One region of the Streptomyces sp. NBC_00286 genome, then DNA from elsewhere that is predicted to be linked to it. Evidence: riboswitches for the same ligand, from Rfam matches in the RefSeq annotation. Region 1 holds a riboswitch; the other holds the start of a gene.
What was found. Region 1 has a riboswitch for cyclic di-AMP ahead of OHT21_RS11605 (M23 family metallopeptidase). Riboswitches for the same ligand answer to the same signal wherever they lie in the genome.
Positions count from the first base shown of each region.

Region 2: it holds a riboswitch for cyclic di-AMP, as region 1 does, so the genes downstream of both, OHT21_RS40040 (C40 family peptidase) here and OHT21_RS11605 (M23 family metallopeptidase) in region 1, are expected to answer to the same signal.

Region 1 covers NZ_CP108054.1:2,564,308-2,571,359, reverse strand. The annotation lists gene OHT21_RS11620 (DNA gyrase/topoisomerase IV subunit A) at 1-2,264, opposite strand, end outside; gene OHT21_RS11615 (M16 family metallopeptidase) at 2,507-3,844, shown strand; gene OHT21_RS11610 (M16 family metallopeptidase) at 3,841-5,232, shown strand; cyclic di-AMP (ydaO/yuaA leader) riboswitch at 5,446-5,603, shown strand; gene OHT21_RS11605 (M23 family metallopeptidase) at 5,617-6,405, shown strand; gene OHT21_RS11600 (GntR family transcriptional regulator) at 6,617-7,052, shown strand, end outside.
Region 2 covers NZ_CP108054.1:8,844,423-8,851,474, reverse strand. The annotation lists gene OHT21_RS40050 (ATP-dependent Clp protease proteolytic subunit) at 1-563, shown strand, start outside; gene OHT21_RS40045 (hypothetical protein) at 571-882, shown strand; cyclic di-AMP (ydaO/yuaA leader) riboswitch at 1,223-1,421, shown strand; gene OHT21_RS40040 (C40 family peptidase) at 1,425-1,898, shown strand; gene OHT21_RS40035 (DUF6328 family protein) at 1,979-2,533, shown strand; gene OHT21_RS40030 (LysE family translocator) at 2,550-3,173, opposite strand; gene OHT21_RS40025 (LysR family transcriptional regulator) at 3,274-4,191, shown strand; gene OHT21_RS40020 (ATP-binding protein) at 4,238-4,681, opposite strand; gene OHT21_RS40015 (helix-turn-helix domain-containing protein) at 4,968-5,825, shown strand; gene OHT21_RS40010 (DUF397 domain-containing protein) at 5,835-6,062, shown strand; gene OHT21_RS40005 (8-amino-7-oxononanoate synthase) at 6,043-7,052, opposite strand, start outside.

The DNA.
Region 1 (7,052 bases):
CCCGTGGCGCGGCCCTTGCGGGGGTACTGGTCGAAGGGCGTCAGCTTCGCGGTCGTCTGGACCGAGTCGTCGAGCGTGCCGCGCGAGCCCGCCACCGTGAAGACCACCGCGTCCACGGCCGGGTCGACGGCGGTGAAGGAGATCACCTTGGCCCCTTCGGTGAGCTTGATGCCCGCCACGCCGCCCGCGGGCCTGCCCTGCGGACGGACCTGGGAGGCCTGGTAGCGCAGCAGTTGGGCGTCATCGGTGATGAAGACCAGGTCCTCCTCGCCCGTGCGCAGCTCCGCCGCGCCGACGATCCGGTCGCCCTCCTTAAGGGTGATGACCTCCAACTCCTCCTTGTTGGACGGGTAGTCGGGCACCACACGCTTGACCACACCCTGCTGTGTGCCGAGCGCCAGACCCGGCGAGGACTCGTCGAGCGTGGCCAGGCAGACGACCTCCTCATCGCCCTCCAGGGTGAGGAACTCCGAAATCGGCGCTCCTCCGGCCAGGTTGGGCGCCGCGGTCGTCTCGGGCAGCTGCGGCAGGTCGATCACGTTCATCCGCAGCAGGCGTCCCGCCGAGGTGACCGCGCCGACCTCGCCCAGGGCCGTCGCCGGGACGGCCGAGACGATCAGATCGTGCTTGGCGCGCTTGCCGTCACTCTCCCCGAAGGGGTCACCGTTCGCCGTACGGGCGAGAAGTCCCGTCGACGACAGCAGTACCCGGCACGGATCGTCGGCCACCTGCAGAGGTACGGCCGCGGCGGTGGCCCCCGAGGACTCGAGTAGCACCGTCCGCCGCGGAGTGCCGAACTTCTTGGCCACCGCGGCCAGTTCGCCCGACACCAGCTTGCGCAGCTCGGCGTCCGACTCCAGGATGCGGGTCAGCTCCTCGATCTCCAGGTTGAGCCGGTCGCGCTCCGACTCCAGCTCGATGCGGTCGAACCTGGTGAGCCGGCGCAGCGGGGTGTCCAGGATGTACTGCGTCTGGACCTCGCTCAGCGAGAAGTGCTCGATCAGGCGCTCCTTGGCCTGCGCGGAGTTGTCGCTGGAGCGGATGAGGCGGATGACCTCGTCGATGTCCAGGAGGGCGACCAGCAGACCCTCGACCAGATGCAGCCGGTCCCGCTTCTTGCCACGGCGGAACTCCGACCTGCGCCGTACGACCTCGAAGCGGTGGTCGAGGTAGACCTCCAGGAGCTCCTTGAGGCCCAGCGTGAGGGGCTGGCCGTCCACCAGCGCGACGTTGTTGATGCCGAAGGACTCCTCCATGGGCGTCAGCTTGTAGAGCTGCTCCAGGACGGCCTCCGGCACGAAGCCGTTCTTGATCTCGATGACCAGGCGCAGGCCGTGCGAGCGGTCGGTGAGGTCCTTGACGTCGGCGATGCCCTGCAGCTTCTTGGCGCCGACCAGGTCCTTGATCTTGGCGATCACCTTCTCCGGGCCCACGGTGAAGGGCAGCTCTGTGACGACGAGGCCCTTCCTGCGCGCCGTCACGTGCTCCACAGAGACCGTCGCGCGGATCTTGAAGCTGCCGCGGCCCGATTCGTACGCGTCCCTGATCCCGGAGAGGCCGACGATCCGCCCGCCCGTGGGCAGGTCGGGTCCCGGGATGTGCTTCATGAGGGTCTCGAGATCGGCGCCCGGGTGCCGGATCAGGTGCCGGGCGGCGGCGATCACCTCGCCGAGGTTGTGCGGCGGCATGTTCGTGGCCATTCCGACCGCGATGCCCTGCGCGCCGTTCACCAGCAGATTCGGATACGCGGCCGGGAGGACGCCCGGCTCCTGCTCCTGGCCGTCGTAGTTCGGTGAGAAGTCGACCGTGTTCTCGTCGATCGACTCCGTCATCAGGGAGGTCGCGTCGGCCATCCGGCACTCGGTGTACCGCATGGCGGCCGGCGGGTCGTCGTTGCCCAGCGAGCCGAAGTTGCCGTGGCCGTCCACCAGGGGCAGGCGCATCGAGAAGGGCTGGGCCAGGCGCACCAGGGCGTCGTAGATCGACGCGTCGCCGTGGGGGTGCAACTTACCCATGACCTCGCCGACGACGCGGGCGCATTTAACGTATCCGCGGTCGGGGCGCAGCCCCATCTCGTTCATCTGGTAGACGATGCGGCGGTGTACGGGCTTGAGGCCGTCGCGGGCGTCCGGCAGGGCCCTGGAGTAGATCACCGAGTACGCGTACTCGAGGAAGGAGCCCTGCATCTCGTCGACGACGTCGATGTCGAGGATGCGCTCCTCGAAGTCGTCTGGCGGCGGGGTCTTCGTGCTGCGGCGGGCCATCGCTGCTGCGACTCCTTCACAGTGTCTGCCGGGGCATGAACGGGATCTGACGAGCTCCATTGTGGACCGCCCCACTGACAACCCGGACCACGCCCCATGCACAGAGGTCCGGGAGGACACGCGCCCGCTCGCTCTCGGCGTAGCCGTTCCGGGAACTTCGCCAGCTGTCAGCGCGCTTGCATACAGTGGCATGACTAGCAGGAATTCAGCAGTTTTCCGCGATCGAAGGGACGTACATGCCCATGGGTCACACGGCCACCGTCGAGGCCGGCTCCGGCGGGCTGACAGCGACCGAGCACCGCCTGGCCAACGGCCTGCGCGTGGTGCTCTCCGAAGATCATCTGACCCCGGTCGCGGCGGTGTGCCTCTGGTACGACGTCGGCTCGCGCCACGAGGTCAAGGGCCTGACCGGACTTGCTCACCTCTTCGAGCACCTGATGTTCCAGGGCTCGGCCCAGGTGAAGGGCAACGGCCACTTCGAGTTCGTGCAGGGCGCGGGCGGTTCGCTCAACGGCACCACCAGTTTCGAGCGCACCAACTATTTCGAGACCATGCCCACGCACCAGCTGGAGCTCGCCCTCTGGCTGGAGGCCGACCGCATGGGCTCGTTGCTCGCCGCGCTCGACGACGAGTCGATGGAGAACCAGCGCGACGTCGTCAAGAACGAGCGCCGCCAGCGCTACGACAACGTCCCCTATGGCACCGCTTTCGAGAAGCTGACCGCCCTCGCGTACCCGGAGGGCCACCCGTACCACCACACCCCCATCGGGTCGATGGCCGACCTGGACGCGGCCACCCTGGAGGACGCCCGCGCGTTCTTCCGCACCTACTACGCGCCCAACAACGCCGTTCTGTCGATCGTCGGCGACATCGACCCGGAGGCGACGCTCGCCTGGGTCGAGAAGTACTTCGGCTCCATCCCCGGCCACGACGGCAAGCCCGCCCCGCGCGACGGCTCCCTGCCGGACATCATCGGCGAGCAGCTGCGCGAGGTCGTCGAGGAGGAGGTCCCGGCGCGCGCGCTGATGGCCGCCTACCGGCTCCCGGAGGACGGCACGCGCGCGTGCGACGCGGCCGACCTCGCCCTGACCGTCCTCGGCGGCGGTGAGTCCTCCCGCCTCTACAACCGGCTCGTACGCAGGGACCGTACGGCTGTGGCGGCCGGTTTCGGTCTGCTGCGCCTGGCCGGAGCGCCCTCCCTGGGCTGGCTCGACGTGAAGACCTCCGGAGACGTGGAGGTCCCCGTCATCGAGGCGGCCGTCGACGAGGAGCTCGCCCGGTTCGCCGAGGAGGGCCCCACGGCCGAGGAAATGGAGCGCGCCCAGGCCCAGTTGGAGCGCGAGTGGCTGGACCGGCTCGGTACGGTCGCCGGCCGCGCCGACGAACTGTGCCGGTACGCCGTGCTGTTCGGCGACCCGCAGCTCGCCCTGACCGCCGTACAGCGCGTGCTCGACGTCACGGCCGAGGAGGTCCAGGAGGCCGCCAAGGCCCGACTGCGCCCCGACAACCGTGCGGTGCTCGTGTACGAGCCGATCGCCACCGACGAGGAGACCGCCACCGACGAGGAGAGCGCCCAGTGACCGAGGCCACCGTGACCATGGACTTCCATCCCCAGCCCCAGGCCGGCGAGGCCAAGCCCTGGGCCTTCCCGGCGCCCGAGCGCGGTGCGCTCGACAACGGCCTGACGGTGCTGCGCTGCCACCGCCCCGGCCAGCAGGTCGTCGCCGTGGAGGTCCTCCTGAACGCACCGCTGGAGGCCGAGCCGCAGGGCCTGGACGGTGTCGCCACGATCATGGCGCGAGCGTTCTCCGAAGGCACCGACAAGCACTCCGCCGAGGAGTTTGCCGCCGAACTGGAGCGCTGCGGCGCCACGTTGGACTCGCACGCCGACCACCCGGGCGTACGGCTGAGCCTCGAGGTCCCGGTATCGCGGCTCCCGAAGGCGCTCGGTCTGCTCGCCGACGCCCTCAGGGCGCCCGCTTTCGAGGACAGCGAGGTCGAACGGCTCGTCCGTAACCGGCTCGACGAGATCCCGCACGAGACCGCCAACCCGGCCCGCCGCGCCGCCAAGGAGCTCTCCAAGCAGCTCTTCCCGGCGAGCTCGCGCATGTCGCGCCCGCGCCAGGGCACCGAGGAGACGGTCGCGGCCATCGACTCGGCGGCGGTACGCGCCTTCTACGAGAAGCATGTACGCCCCGCCACGGCCACCGCGGTCGTCGTGGGCGACCTCACCGGTGTCGACCTCGACGCGCTGCTCGGTGACACGCTCGGCGCCTGGACCGGCTCGCCGGCCGAGGCGCGTCCCGTGCCTCCGGTGACCGCCGACGACACCGGCCGCGTGGTCATCGTCGACCGCCCTGGAGCCGTCCAGACGCAGCTGCTCATCGGCCGCGTAGGCGCCGACCGGCACGACCGCGTCTGGCCCGCTCAGGTGCTCGGCACGTACTGCCTCGGCGGCACCCTCACCTCGCGTCTCGACCGCGTCCTGCGCGAGGAAAAGGGCTACACCTACGGTGTGCGGGCGTTCGGCCAGGTGCTGCGCTCCGCCCCGGACGGTACGGGCGTCGCGATGCTCGCCATCAGCGGCTCGGTGGACACGCCGAACACCGGCCCGGCGCTGGACGACCTCTGGAAGGTGCTGCGTACGCTCGCGGCCGAGGGGCTGACGGACGCCGAGCGCGATATCGCCGTACAGAACCTGGTGGGTGTGGCGCCGCTCAAGTACGAGACCGCGGCCGCCGTCGCCGGCACGCTCGCCGACCAGGTCGAGCAGCACCTGCCGGACGACTTCCAGGCGACCCTGTACCGCCAACTCGCCGCGACGGGCACCGTGGAGGCCACCGCGGCCGCCGTGAGCGCCTTCCCGGTGGACCGTCTGGTGACCGTCCTCGTCGGGGACGCCGCCCAGATCGAGGAGCCCGTCAAGGCCCTCGGAATCGGTGAAGTGAGCGTGGTCCCGGCCGAGTAGAGCCGCCGCACATCCCGGGGACCCTGGAGGCTGATGAGCCTCCAGGGTCCCTCTTTGTCCAAATTGATTGGATTGGTTGCGAGTTGGTATGGAGGTTGTGTGTCTGGCCTGTGGCGTGCGCTACAAAAGCCGTCATCCGTTTGTTATTTGAGAGATGACCCGCTTAGCGTCAGTCCGGCTGTCCGTCAGGCACTGCGCCGCACCCGCGGCACCGGACAGTCATCGCCGAGTCCCCGTACGGCGCGAGCCAGGGGAGCCGGGGACCCATCGCAGTCCCTGGGGTGAATCGGGCGCCCTCCTGGAGGGGGCCCGTAGGAGACCTTCCTGCTCCGAACCCGTCAGCTAACCCGGTAGGCGAGAAGGAAGGAAAGGACAAGCCACTTCATGGCGTTCACCCGCGCCACCGGGAAGCACCGTCGCCCGAGCCGTACGAAGCGCACGTCCTCGAGGACCGTTGGCGTAGCGACGCTCGCCACCACCGGTGTCATCGGCACTCTGGCCGCCCCGGCGTTCGCCGGCCCGTCCACTGCCAAGCAGACAGGGCTGACCCAGGCCGTCACCATGGGCGACTCGGTCGCCGACCAGATCGACGCCCAGGCCCACGCCCAACGCCAGGCAGCCGAGGAGGCCGCCGCCCGTCAGGCAGCAGAAGAGGCCGCCAAGAAGCGGGCCGCCGAGCAGAAGGCCCGCGCCGAGGCGAAGGCCAAGGCGGAGCGTGCGGCCGAGGAGCGCGCCGCCCGTGAGGCCGAGCGCAAGCGCCTGCTCAACTCCTTCGTCTCGCCGATCAGCGACTCGTACGTCTCGACCGGCTACAAGGCCGGCGGCTCCGTCTGGTCCTCCGGCAGTCACACCGGCGTCGACTTCCACGCCGCAAGTGGCACCACCGTCCGCGCCGTGGGCGCCGGCACCGTCGTCGAGGCCGGCTTCGAGGGCTCGTACGGCAACCAGGTCGTCATCAAGATGAACGACGGCACGTACACGCAGTACGCCCACATGTCGTCCCTCTCCGTCTCCGTCGGCCAGAGCGTCACCCCGGGCCAGCAGATAGGCCTCTCCGGGGCGACCGGCAACGTCACCGGAGCGCATCTGCACTTCGAGGCGCGTACGTCCCAGGAGTACGGCTCGGACATGGACCCCGTCGCCTACCTCCGCTCGCACGGCGTGAACGTCTGACGACTCACCGCACCCTTCCCGAAGGCCCCGGCTCACCGAGCCGGGGCTTTCGTGCGTCTTGACCGGACGTCTGCCTGTTCTGCGCGACTATGTGTCCAAAAAAACGCCATGGATTCCGGCCCGCCATCGGAATTTCCCGCACTCTGCAATAGAGTCACCGAACGAGCGTCAATCGACCGCGTTTCGCGGGGATTAAGGCGGAGGTCCGGTCATGCGTATTCCCGCGCACTCGGTATGCACGGCGATCCGTGACGACATCGTGGCGGGTGTCTACGAACGCGGCAGCCGGCTCACCGAGGAACTCCTCGCGCGTCGCTACGGCGTCTCGCGGGTCCCCGTGCGGGAGGCGCTGCGCACGCTGGAGGCGGAGGGCTTCGTCGTCACCCGCAGGCACGCGGGCGCGTGCGTCGCGGAACCCACCGAGCAGGAGGCCGCCGACCTGCTGGAGATGCGCATGCTCCTGGAGCCGCTGGGCGCCGCGCGCGCCGCACAGCGGCGTACGGAGGCGCACCTCAAGGTGCTGCGAGGCCTCGTCAGGCTGGGCCAGGAGCGGGCCAGGAAGGGCCAGGGCGAGGATCTGCGCTCCCTGGGCGGCTGGTTCCACGAGACGCTCGCGCAGGCCTCCGGCAGCCCCGCGCTGACCTCGA
Region 2 (7,052 bases), 6.3 Mb from region 1:
ATCCGTACTCGAAGCTGCTGGAGGAACGGATCGTCTTCCTGGGGACGCCGATCGACGACACGTCGGCGAACGACGTGATGGCGCAGTTCATGCACCTCGAGTACCAGTCGCCGGACCGGGACATCTCGCTGTACATCAACTCCCCCGGTGGCGTGTTCAGCGCGATGACCGCGATCTACGACACGATGCGCTTCGTCAGCTGCGAGGTGGAGACCGTCTGCCTGGGGCAGGCCGGGGCCGCCGCCGCGGTACTGCTCGCGGCCGGCGCGCCGGGGAAGCGTTCCGCGCTGCCGGACGCACGCGTGCTGATCCACCAGCCGGCGCTGCCCGAGCCGGTGCAGGGCCAGACGTCCGATCTGGCCATCCAGGCCGAGGAGTTGATGCGTACGCGCAGGATGCTTGAGGAGATGCTCGCTCGGCACACAGGTCAGAGCCAGGAGCGGGTCAGCGCGGACATCGAGCGGGACAAGATCCTTGAGGCACCGCAGGCGCTGGAGTACGGGCTGATCGACCGCATCATTCCGAGCCGTAAGACCTCGCTCGCCACACCCGGCTCGAGGTGAACGCCGGATGCTTCCACCCGAGTTGCCCCCGTTGCCGGCGCTGACCCGGGCGGAGGGCGAACTGGTCGACCGTTATCTGGAGGTGCTCGATCTCCTCGGCCGGATCAATCCCGCGCACCGCGGCGACACCTATGGCGGGCTGCGCGCGGCCCAGGCACTGGTCGCCAAGGCCACCGCGCTGCGCGATGCGCTGGCCCTGATGCACCAGCGCGGCGAGCACGAGTTGCACGCGCCGACCCTGACGCGGGCGCTCAGGGTCCTCGACGGTGAACGACGGGCGGCCCGCGTCGCCTTGCCGCCGGGATCCCCCGACAGCTGACGCACCCGCAGCAACGGCCGAGGGCTCCACAAGGCGACTGACGGGGCGTCCAGGCAAGGCCTGAAACGGACCAAATGACGTACCCCTGAAAGGAGTAGACGGAGCTACGTTTACGGGCCCCCACAACTTGCGCAGTACGCCTGGACCCGCGCCGGAATCAGACATTCCGGTGCTGGTACGAGGGTCCCCGACCCCTCGACGCTCCTCCGAAAACAGGCCTGCCCACCCGAACGGGTGAGTGGTGAGTAAGCCCACAAACCCCCGTTTCCGTTCGGCTTTTCCGACATTCGTGCTGCAAGATCCCTTCCGACGACAAGCCCCCGCCGCAGCGGCGGGGCGGTCCGGGCGGACGCCGAATCCTGCCGCCGCCCGGATGACGGGTCGACAGGAAGTGGATCGGCAGGAGTGGAGGACCCAAGCACGACGGGCCGCCGGAGAGTTCCGAGTGGTCCTTGGGGTGAAGCCGCACACCGCGGCCGGGCAACTTCGCCAGCCCGAATCCGACAGGTCATCCTTCACAGGCGGCTGACGAAGGGTTGCGCATGTCTGCGCTCAATCGTGTCCCGTCGCTGTTGACCAGGGCAGGTACCGCCTCAGCTCTCACCGTCGCCGTAGTAGGCGGCAGCGTTGTGGCCCCCGGTATCGCATCTGACGCCGAAGCAATCACCCCAGCGAAAAAGGCACTTCAGGTAGCGGCCTCCAAGAAGGGCGCCCCGTACAAGTGGGGAGCCGAGGGGCCCAGGCGCTTCGACTGCTCCGGACTCACCCTCTACGCGTTCAAGAAGGCGGGGAAGAAGCTGCCCCGCACGGCCGCGCAGCAGTACAACAAGACGCGCCACATCTCGGCTTCGAACCGTAAGCAGGGAGACCTCGTGTTCTTCCACTCGGGCCGGAACGTGTACCACGTCGGCGTCTACGCCGGTAAGGGCCGGATCTGGCACGCCCCGAAGACCGGGGAAGTGGTGAAGCTGCAGAAGATCTGGACGAAGAGCGTCTGGTACGGCCGGGTCAGGTGACGCACGTGGGGGTGGCGGCGTTTCCCGCCGCCACCCCCACGGGGCGGTGATTCGGGCGGCTGACGGGTTACTCATTCCTCATGGCCCACCAACCGCCCAGCGAGCGAGATCCCGACGAGCGACGTCCGGGCGACGAGCTTCCGTCCGCCGTACGCCCCACAGAGCGGCGCGAGACGCCGCTCGAGCGCGCCGACCGCAACTTCATCGAACTGCTCCAGGAGTTGAGGGTCACCCAGACGGGCGTACAGATCCTCTTCGCGTTCCTGCTGAGCCTGGCGTTCACCCCGCGCTTCCCGGACCTCGACTCGGTGCAGCGCGCCACGTACATCACGACCCTGCTGCTCGCCGTGCTGTCCTCCATGCTCCTCACGGCACCGGCCGCCCTGCACCGTCGGCTGTTCCAGCAGGGCGCCAAGCCGCAGATCGTGGCGGTCTCCTCGCACCTCGCCCAGATCGGGATGGGCGTACTGGCCTTCGCGCTCACCGGCTCGGTCCTGCTGGTCGTGGACGTGGTGGCGGGCCGCCTGGAAGGGATCCTGGCGGGCGCGGCCACCCTCGTGGTCTGCCTCGGCCTGTGGGGACTCGTACCGCTCCTGATGAAACGCGCCGGCGGCAGGAACCCGGACGATTCCTGAGCCCTGCTTGCGAGGCTCAGGCCAGCACCGCTTCGAGAACGAGCCCCAGTCCCAGCACCGTGAGGGCCGTTCCGGTGACGGCCTCGATGGCCCGGGCGGTACGCGGCCTGCGCAGCCACCGGCCGAGCCGGTCCACGAGCAGCGCGACCACCGGGAACCACACCAGGGCGAGCGCGACCACGATCAGCGCGAGGATCAGCGTCCGGGGCATCGCGGGACTTCCGGCCGGTACGAACTGCGGCAGCAGACTGAGGAAGGTGAGCGTCGCCTTCGGGTTGAGGGCATTGGTGACGAATCCCTGCCTCAGGGCTCCGGCCCCGGACACGACCGGCGCATCCTCGGCCCCCGGCGCACGCCTCTCGCGCACCGACTGCAGCGTCCGTACGCCGAGATAGAGGACGTAGGCACCGCCCAGCAGTTGGAGCGCGCGGAACAGCGGGGGCACGGCGGTGAGCACCGCGGCCACCCCGGCGACGGCGAGCGCCGTGTGGACGAGCAACGCCGCCGCGATGCCCAGCGCGCAGGCGATACCGGCCCGGCGGGAGACCAGGGCGTTGCGGACCACGACGGTGAAGTCGGCGCCGGGCATGGCGACCAGGCCTGCGGCGATCCCGGTGAAGGCGATGAGTTGTCCGTCCATGAGCACCACAGTGCCCGCTCCAAGCCTTCAGCAGGTATGTGCAATATCCTAGGTGAACCTTAAGCAGTGCTTTAGCCAGCCCCGAAGCGAGGAGCCTCGTATGTACGACCCGACGCGGCTCGCGGCGCTGGTGGCGGTCGCCGAGGCCGGTTCGATCACCCGGGCCGCCGAGCGCCTCGGCTACACGACACCCGCGCTCTCTCAGCAGCTGGCCAAGCTGGAGCGGGAGGCGGGCACGGCGCTTCTCGTACGACACCACCGCGGCGCCCGCTTGACCGGCGCGGGCGAACTCCTCGCGGCCCGGGCGCGCCGGGTGCTGGACGAGATGGACCGGGCGCGTCATGAACTGGCGCGCCTGGCCGGGCTGTCCGGCGGCACCCTGCGCCTCGGCACCTTCCAGACCGCCGGGATCCACCTGCTGCCGCCGGTACTGAGCGCGTTCCGCAGGGCCTATCCCGATGTGGAGCTGACCGTGGCGGACTACGAGCCGCAGGCCGGTATCGCCGCGGTGGCCGCGGGCGAGGTGGACCTGGCGCTGACGCACGCCTACCAGCCCGCCGAGCCGGTGCCGCTGCCCGCGGCCGTGTCCGCTGAGCCGGTCCTGGTCGAGGAGTTGGTGCTGGTGACCGCTCCCGGGCACGCCCTGACCAGCGGCTCGTCCCGGCTGCCGCTCACCGAGCTGGCCGGCCAGCAGTTGATCAGCATGGCCCCGGACCACCCGGCTCGGCAGGGCGTGGAGGCCGTGCTCGCCCAGGCGCGCACAGCCTCTTCGGTCCTCGTCGCCACTCCCGGCTACGCCCTGGTCTGCGCCCTCGTCAGCGCCGGCCTCGGCATCGCGGTGGTCCCGGAGATGGTCGCCAGAACCGCCGCCACCCCGGTGAGCATGCGCCTCCTGGAACCAGGTGACCTGCGCAGGACGATCTCGGTGGCCTACCGCACCGACGAGCAGGCCCCCGCGGCCGACGCCTTCCGCGCGCTGCTGCGCGGCGCCTTCGGCCGCGCGTCCCAGCCGAGTTGACGGCCGCGCGCCCCGCAGCCGACCCCTCCGCGGCTCCCCCAGCCCCTCAGTCGGCAGGAACCGGCTGAACCGGAGTCGTCCACGGCAGCATGATCGACACCGTTTTGCCGCCCTCACGGGTGGGCCGGACCGTCACCTTGCCCCCGCACTCGGCGGTGAGGAAGCGGATGATGACCAGGCCTCTGCCGTTGTCCTGCTGGACGGCTGCCGGGAGTCTTTTCGGGAAGCGTGGATGGCTGTCGGTCACGCCGATGCGCAGCTGCTCGTCACGGTCAAGCTCGAGGTCCACCGTGAAGGTCGGTGACTGGCCGAAGGTGTGCTGCACGGCGTTGGTGGCGAGTTCGGAGACGATGAGACGGACGGTGTCGGCGGCTTCCGTGTCCGACGGAAGGCCCCATTCGGCAAGGACGTTGACGACATAGGTACGAGCGGCGGAGACCGAGGCGGGATCGCTCGGCAGAGTGACGGAGGCTTCCAGGTGGTCTGCCATGGCGAGGTCGTCCCTTTCCCACGGGACCGGAGTCCGACACGGAGCGGCGGTTCGAGTACGGTCCCGGACTGGTGCTGCGCGCCAGACTGCCACTACCCGGCCGGTCTCGGTGCCGATCCCCCAAGATATGCATATATCTGTCCCTCGAAGCGGTGAACTCTCCGACGACCGACCGTATTTGGGTGGCGCTCAGGGTGGTCATTCGGACGGGTGACCGGGTCGTCTTCTCCCGTCGTCATGGCGCCCGACGCTATAGCGTCGGCGCGACGGTCGGAAGGAGACGGCCATGCAACACGGTCCCGCGGTACGCCGCCGAAAGCTCGGCGCCCAACTGCGCGCCCTGCGCACCCGTGCAGGTCTCACGAGCGGTGAGGCCGCCCGGCGCGTCGGCTGGCACCAGTCGAAGGTGAGCAGGATCGAGACCGGCCACAGCGGGGTCAAAGCCGCGGACCTACGGCGCCTCCTCGACGCGTACGACGTCCGGGACCCGAAGCTTCTGGAGTTCCTCGTCGTGCTCGCGGGCGCCGAGGGCGACGACCGGCACCGCTGGTGGAACGCCTACCGAGGGCTGCTGCCGCCCACGTACCGCGACTTCATCAGCCTGGAGTCGCAGGCCAGCGCGATGCGCACCCTGGAGAACTCCGTGGTCCCCGGCCTGTTGCAGACACCCGAGTACGCCCGCGAGGTGACGCGGGCCGCCCTCGACGGGCTGCCGGACGGCAAGGTTGACGCACTGGTGGAAGTGCGTCTCGCCCGCCAGGAGGTGCTGCGCTCGGACACTCCGCTGCGACTGAGCGCGGTCCTGGACGAGGGAGTGCTGCGGCGGTCGGTCGGCGGACCGGGCGTGATGGCACGGCAGTTGAGGCGTCTACGGGACGCCGCCCGGCTGCCTCACGTGCGGATTCAGGTACTGCCGTTCGGAGTTGGGGCCCATGTCGGGGTGACCGGGCCTTTCGTTATCTTTTCATTTTCGACTACTTCTGATCTGGATGTGGTTGTTCTCGACCACTTGACGAGTAGCCTCTATCTCGAAAGGGAAGAGGACCTTCAGGCCTATACCGAGGCCTTCAACTCCCTTCAGATCCACGCCCTTTCGCCCGAGGACTCGTTGGATTTCATCGCCGGTCTGGCTGACGGCGAGTAAGGAGGCACCATGTCCACCACCCTGCCTCGGTCCGTACCTTCCAGTACTCAACTGCACGGTGTGCGGTGGCAGCGCAGCAGCCGCAGCACGGGAATGAACAACTGCGTCGAGACGGCCCGTCCGGCCTCCGGCCCATGGGCCGGCCTTCACGCGGTGCGCGACTCGAAGAACACATCGGGCCCCGCCCTGCTCTTCGCCCCCTCGGCCTGGGAGGGCTTTATCGACGCGCTGCGCTGATCACCCGTACGGCATGGTCGAGTTGCCCGTCGGTGAGATCCGCGCGGGCGGTGAGCCGCAGCCGTGAGATGCCGTCCGGCACCGACGGGGGACGGAAGCAGCCGACGGCCAGTCCCGCCTCGCGGCAGTCCGCAGCCCAGCGCACGGCCCGCTCCGGCGAGGATGCGCGCACGGAGACGACGGCGGCGTCCGGCCGTACGGCTTCGAGGCCTTCGGCGGTCAGGCGTGAGTGCAGGGTCTTGGCCACGGCACGCGCCCGTGCCGCTCGTTCCGGTTGCCGGCGCAGCAGGCGCAGGGCCGCGAGGGCGGCCCCCGCGGCGGCCGGGGCCAGTCCGGTGTCGAAGATGAAGGTGCGGGCCGCGTTGACCAGGTGGTCGATCACGTGGGCCGGGCCGAGGACGGCGCCGCCCTGGCTGCCGAACGACTTCGACAGCGTGACGGTGGTGACGACATCGGCCGCGCCCGCGAGCCCGGCCGCGTACGGCGCGCCCCGGCCGCCTTCGCCGAGCACGCCGAGCCCGTGCGCGTCGTCGACGACCAGACCCGCGCCGAACTCCCGGCAGGCACCCGCAAGTTCGGCGAGCGGAGCCGCGTCGCCGTCCACCGAGAAGACCGTGTCGGACACGACGACGGCGGGTCCGGCGTGCGTGCCCAGCACCTTGCGTACAGCGTCCGGGTCGGCATGCGCGACGACTTGCGTGGTGCCGCGCGCGAGACGGCAACCGTCGATCAGCGAGGCGTGGTTGCCCGCGTCCGACACGACGAGCGAGCCGTGCGGCGCCAGTGCGGTGACGGCGGCGAGGTTCGCGGCATAACCCGAGGAGAAGACGAGCGCAGACTCGAAGCCGCAGAACTCGGCCAGCTCACGCTCGAGTTCGGCGTGCAGCTCCGTGGAGCCGGTGACGAGCCGGGAGCCAGTGGCGCCGCCGCCCCACACCTTCGCGGCGTGCGAGGCGGCCGCGGTGATCTCGGGGTGCCGGGCCAGGCCCA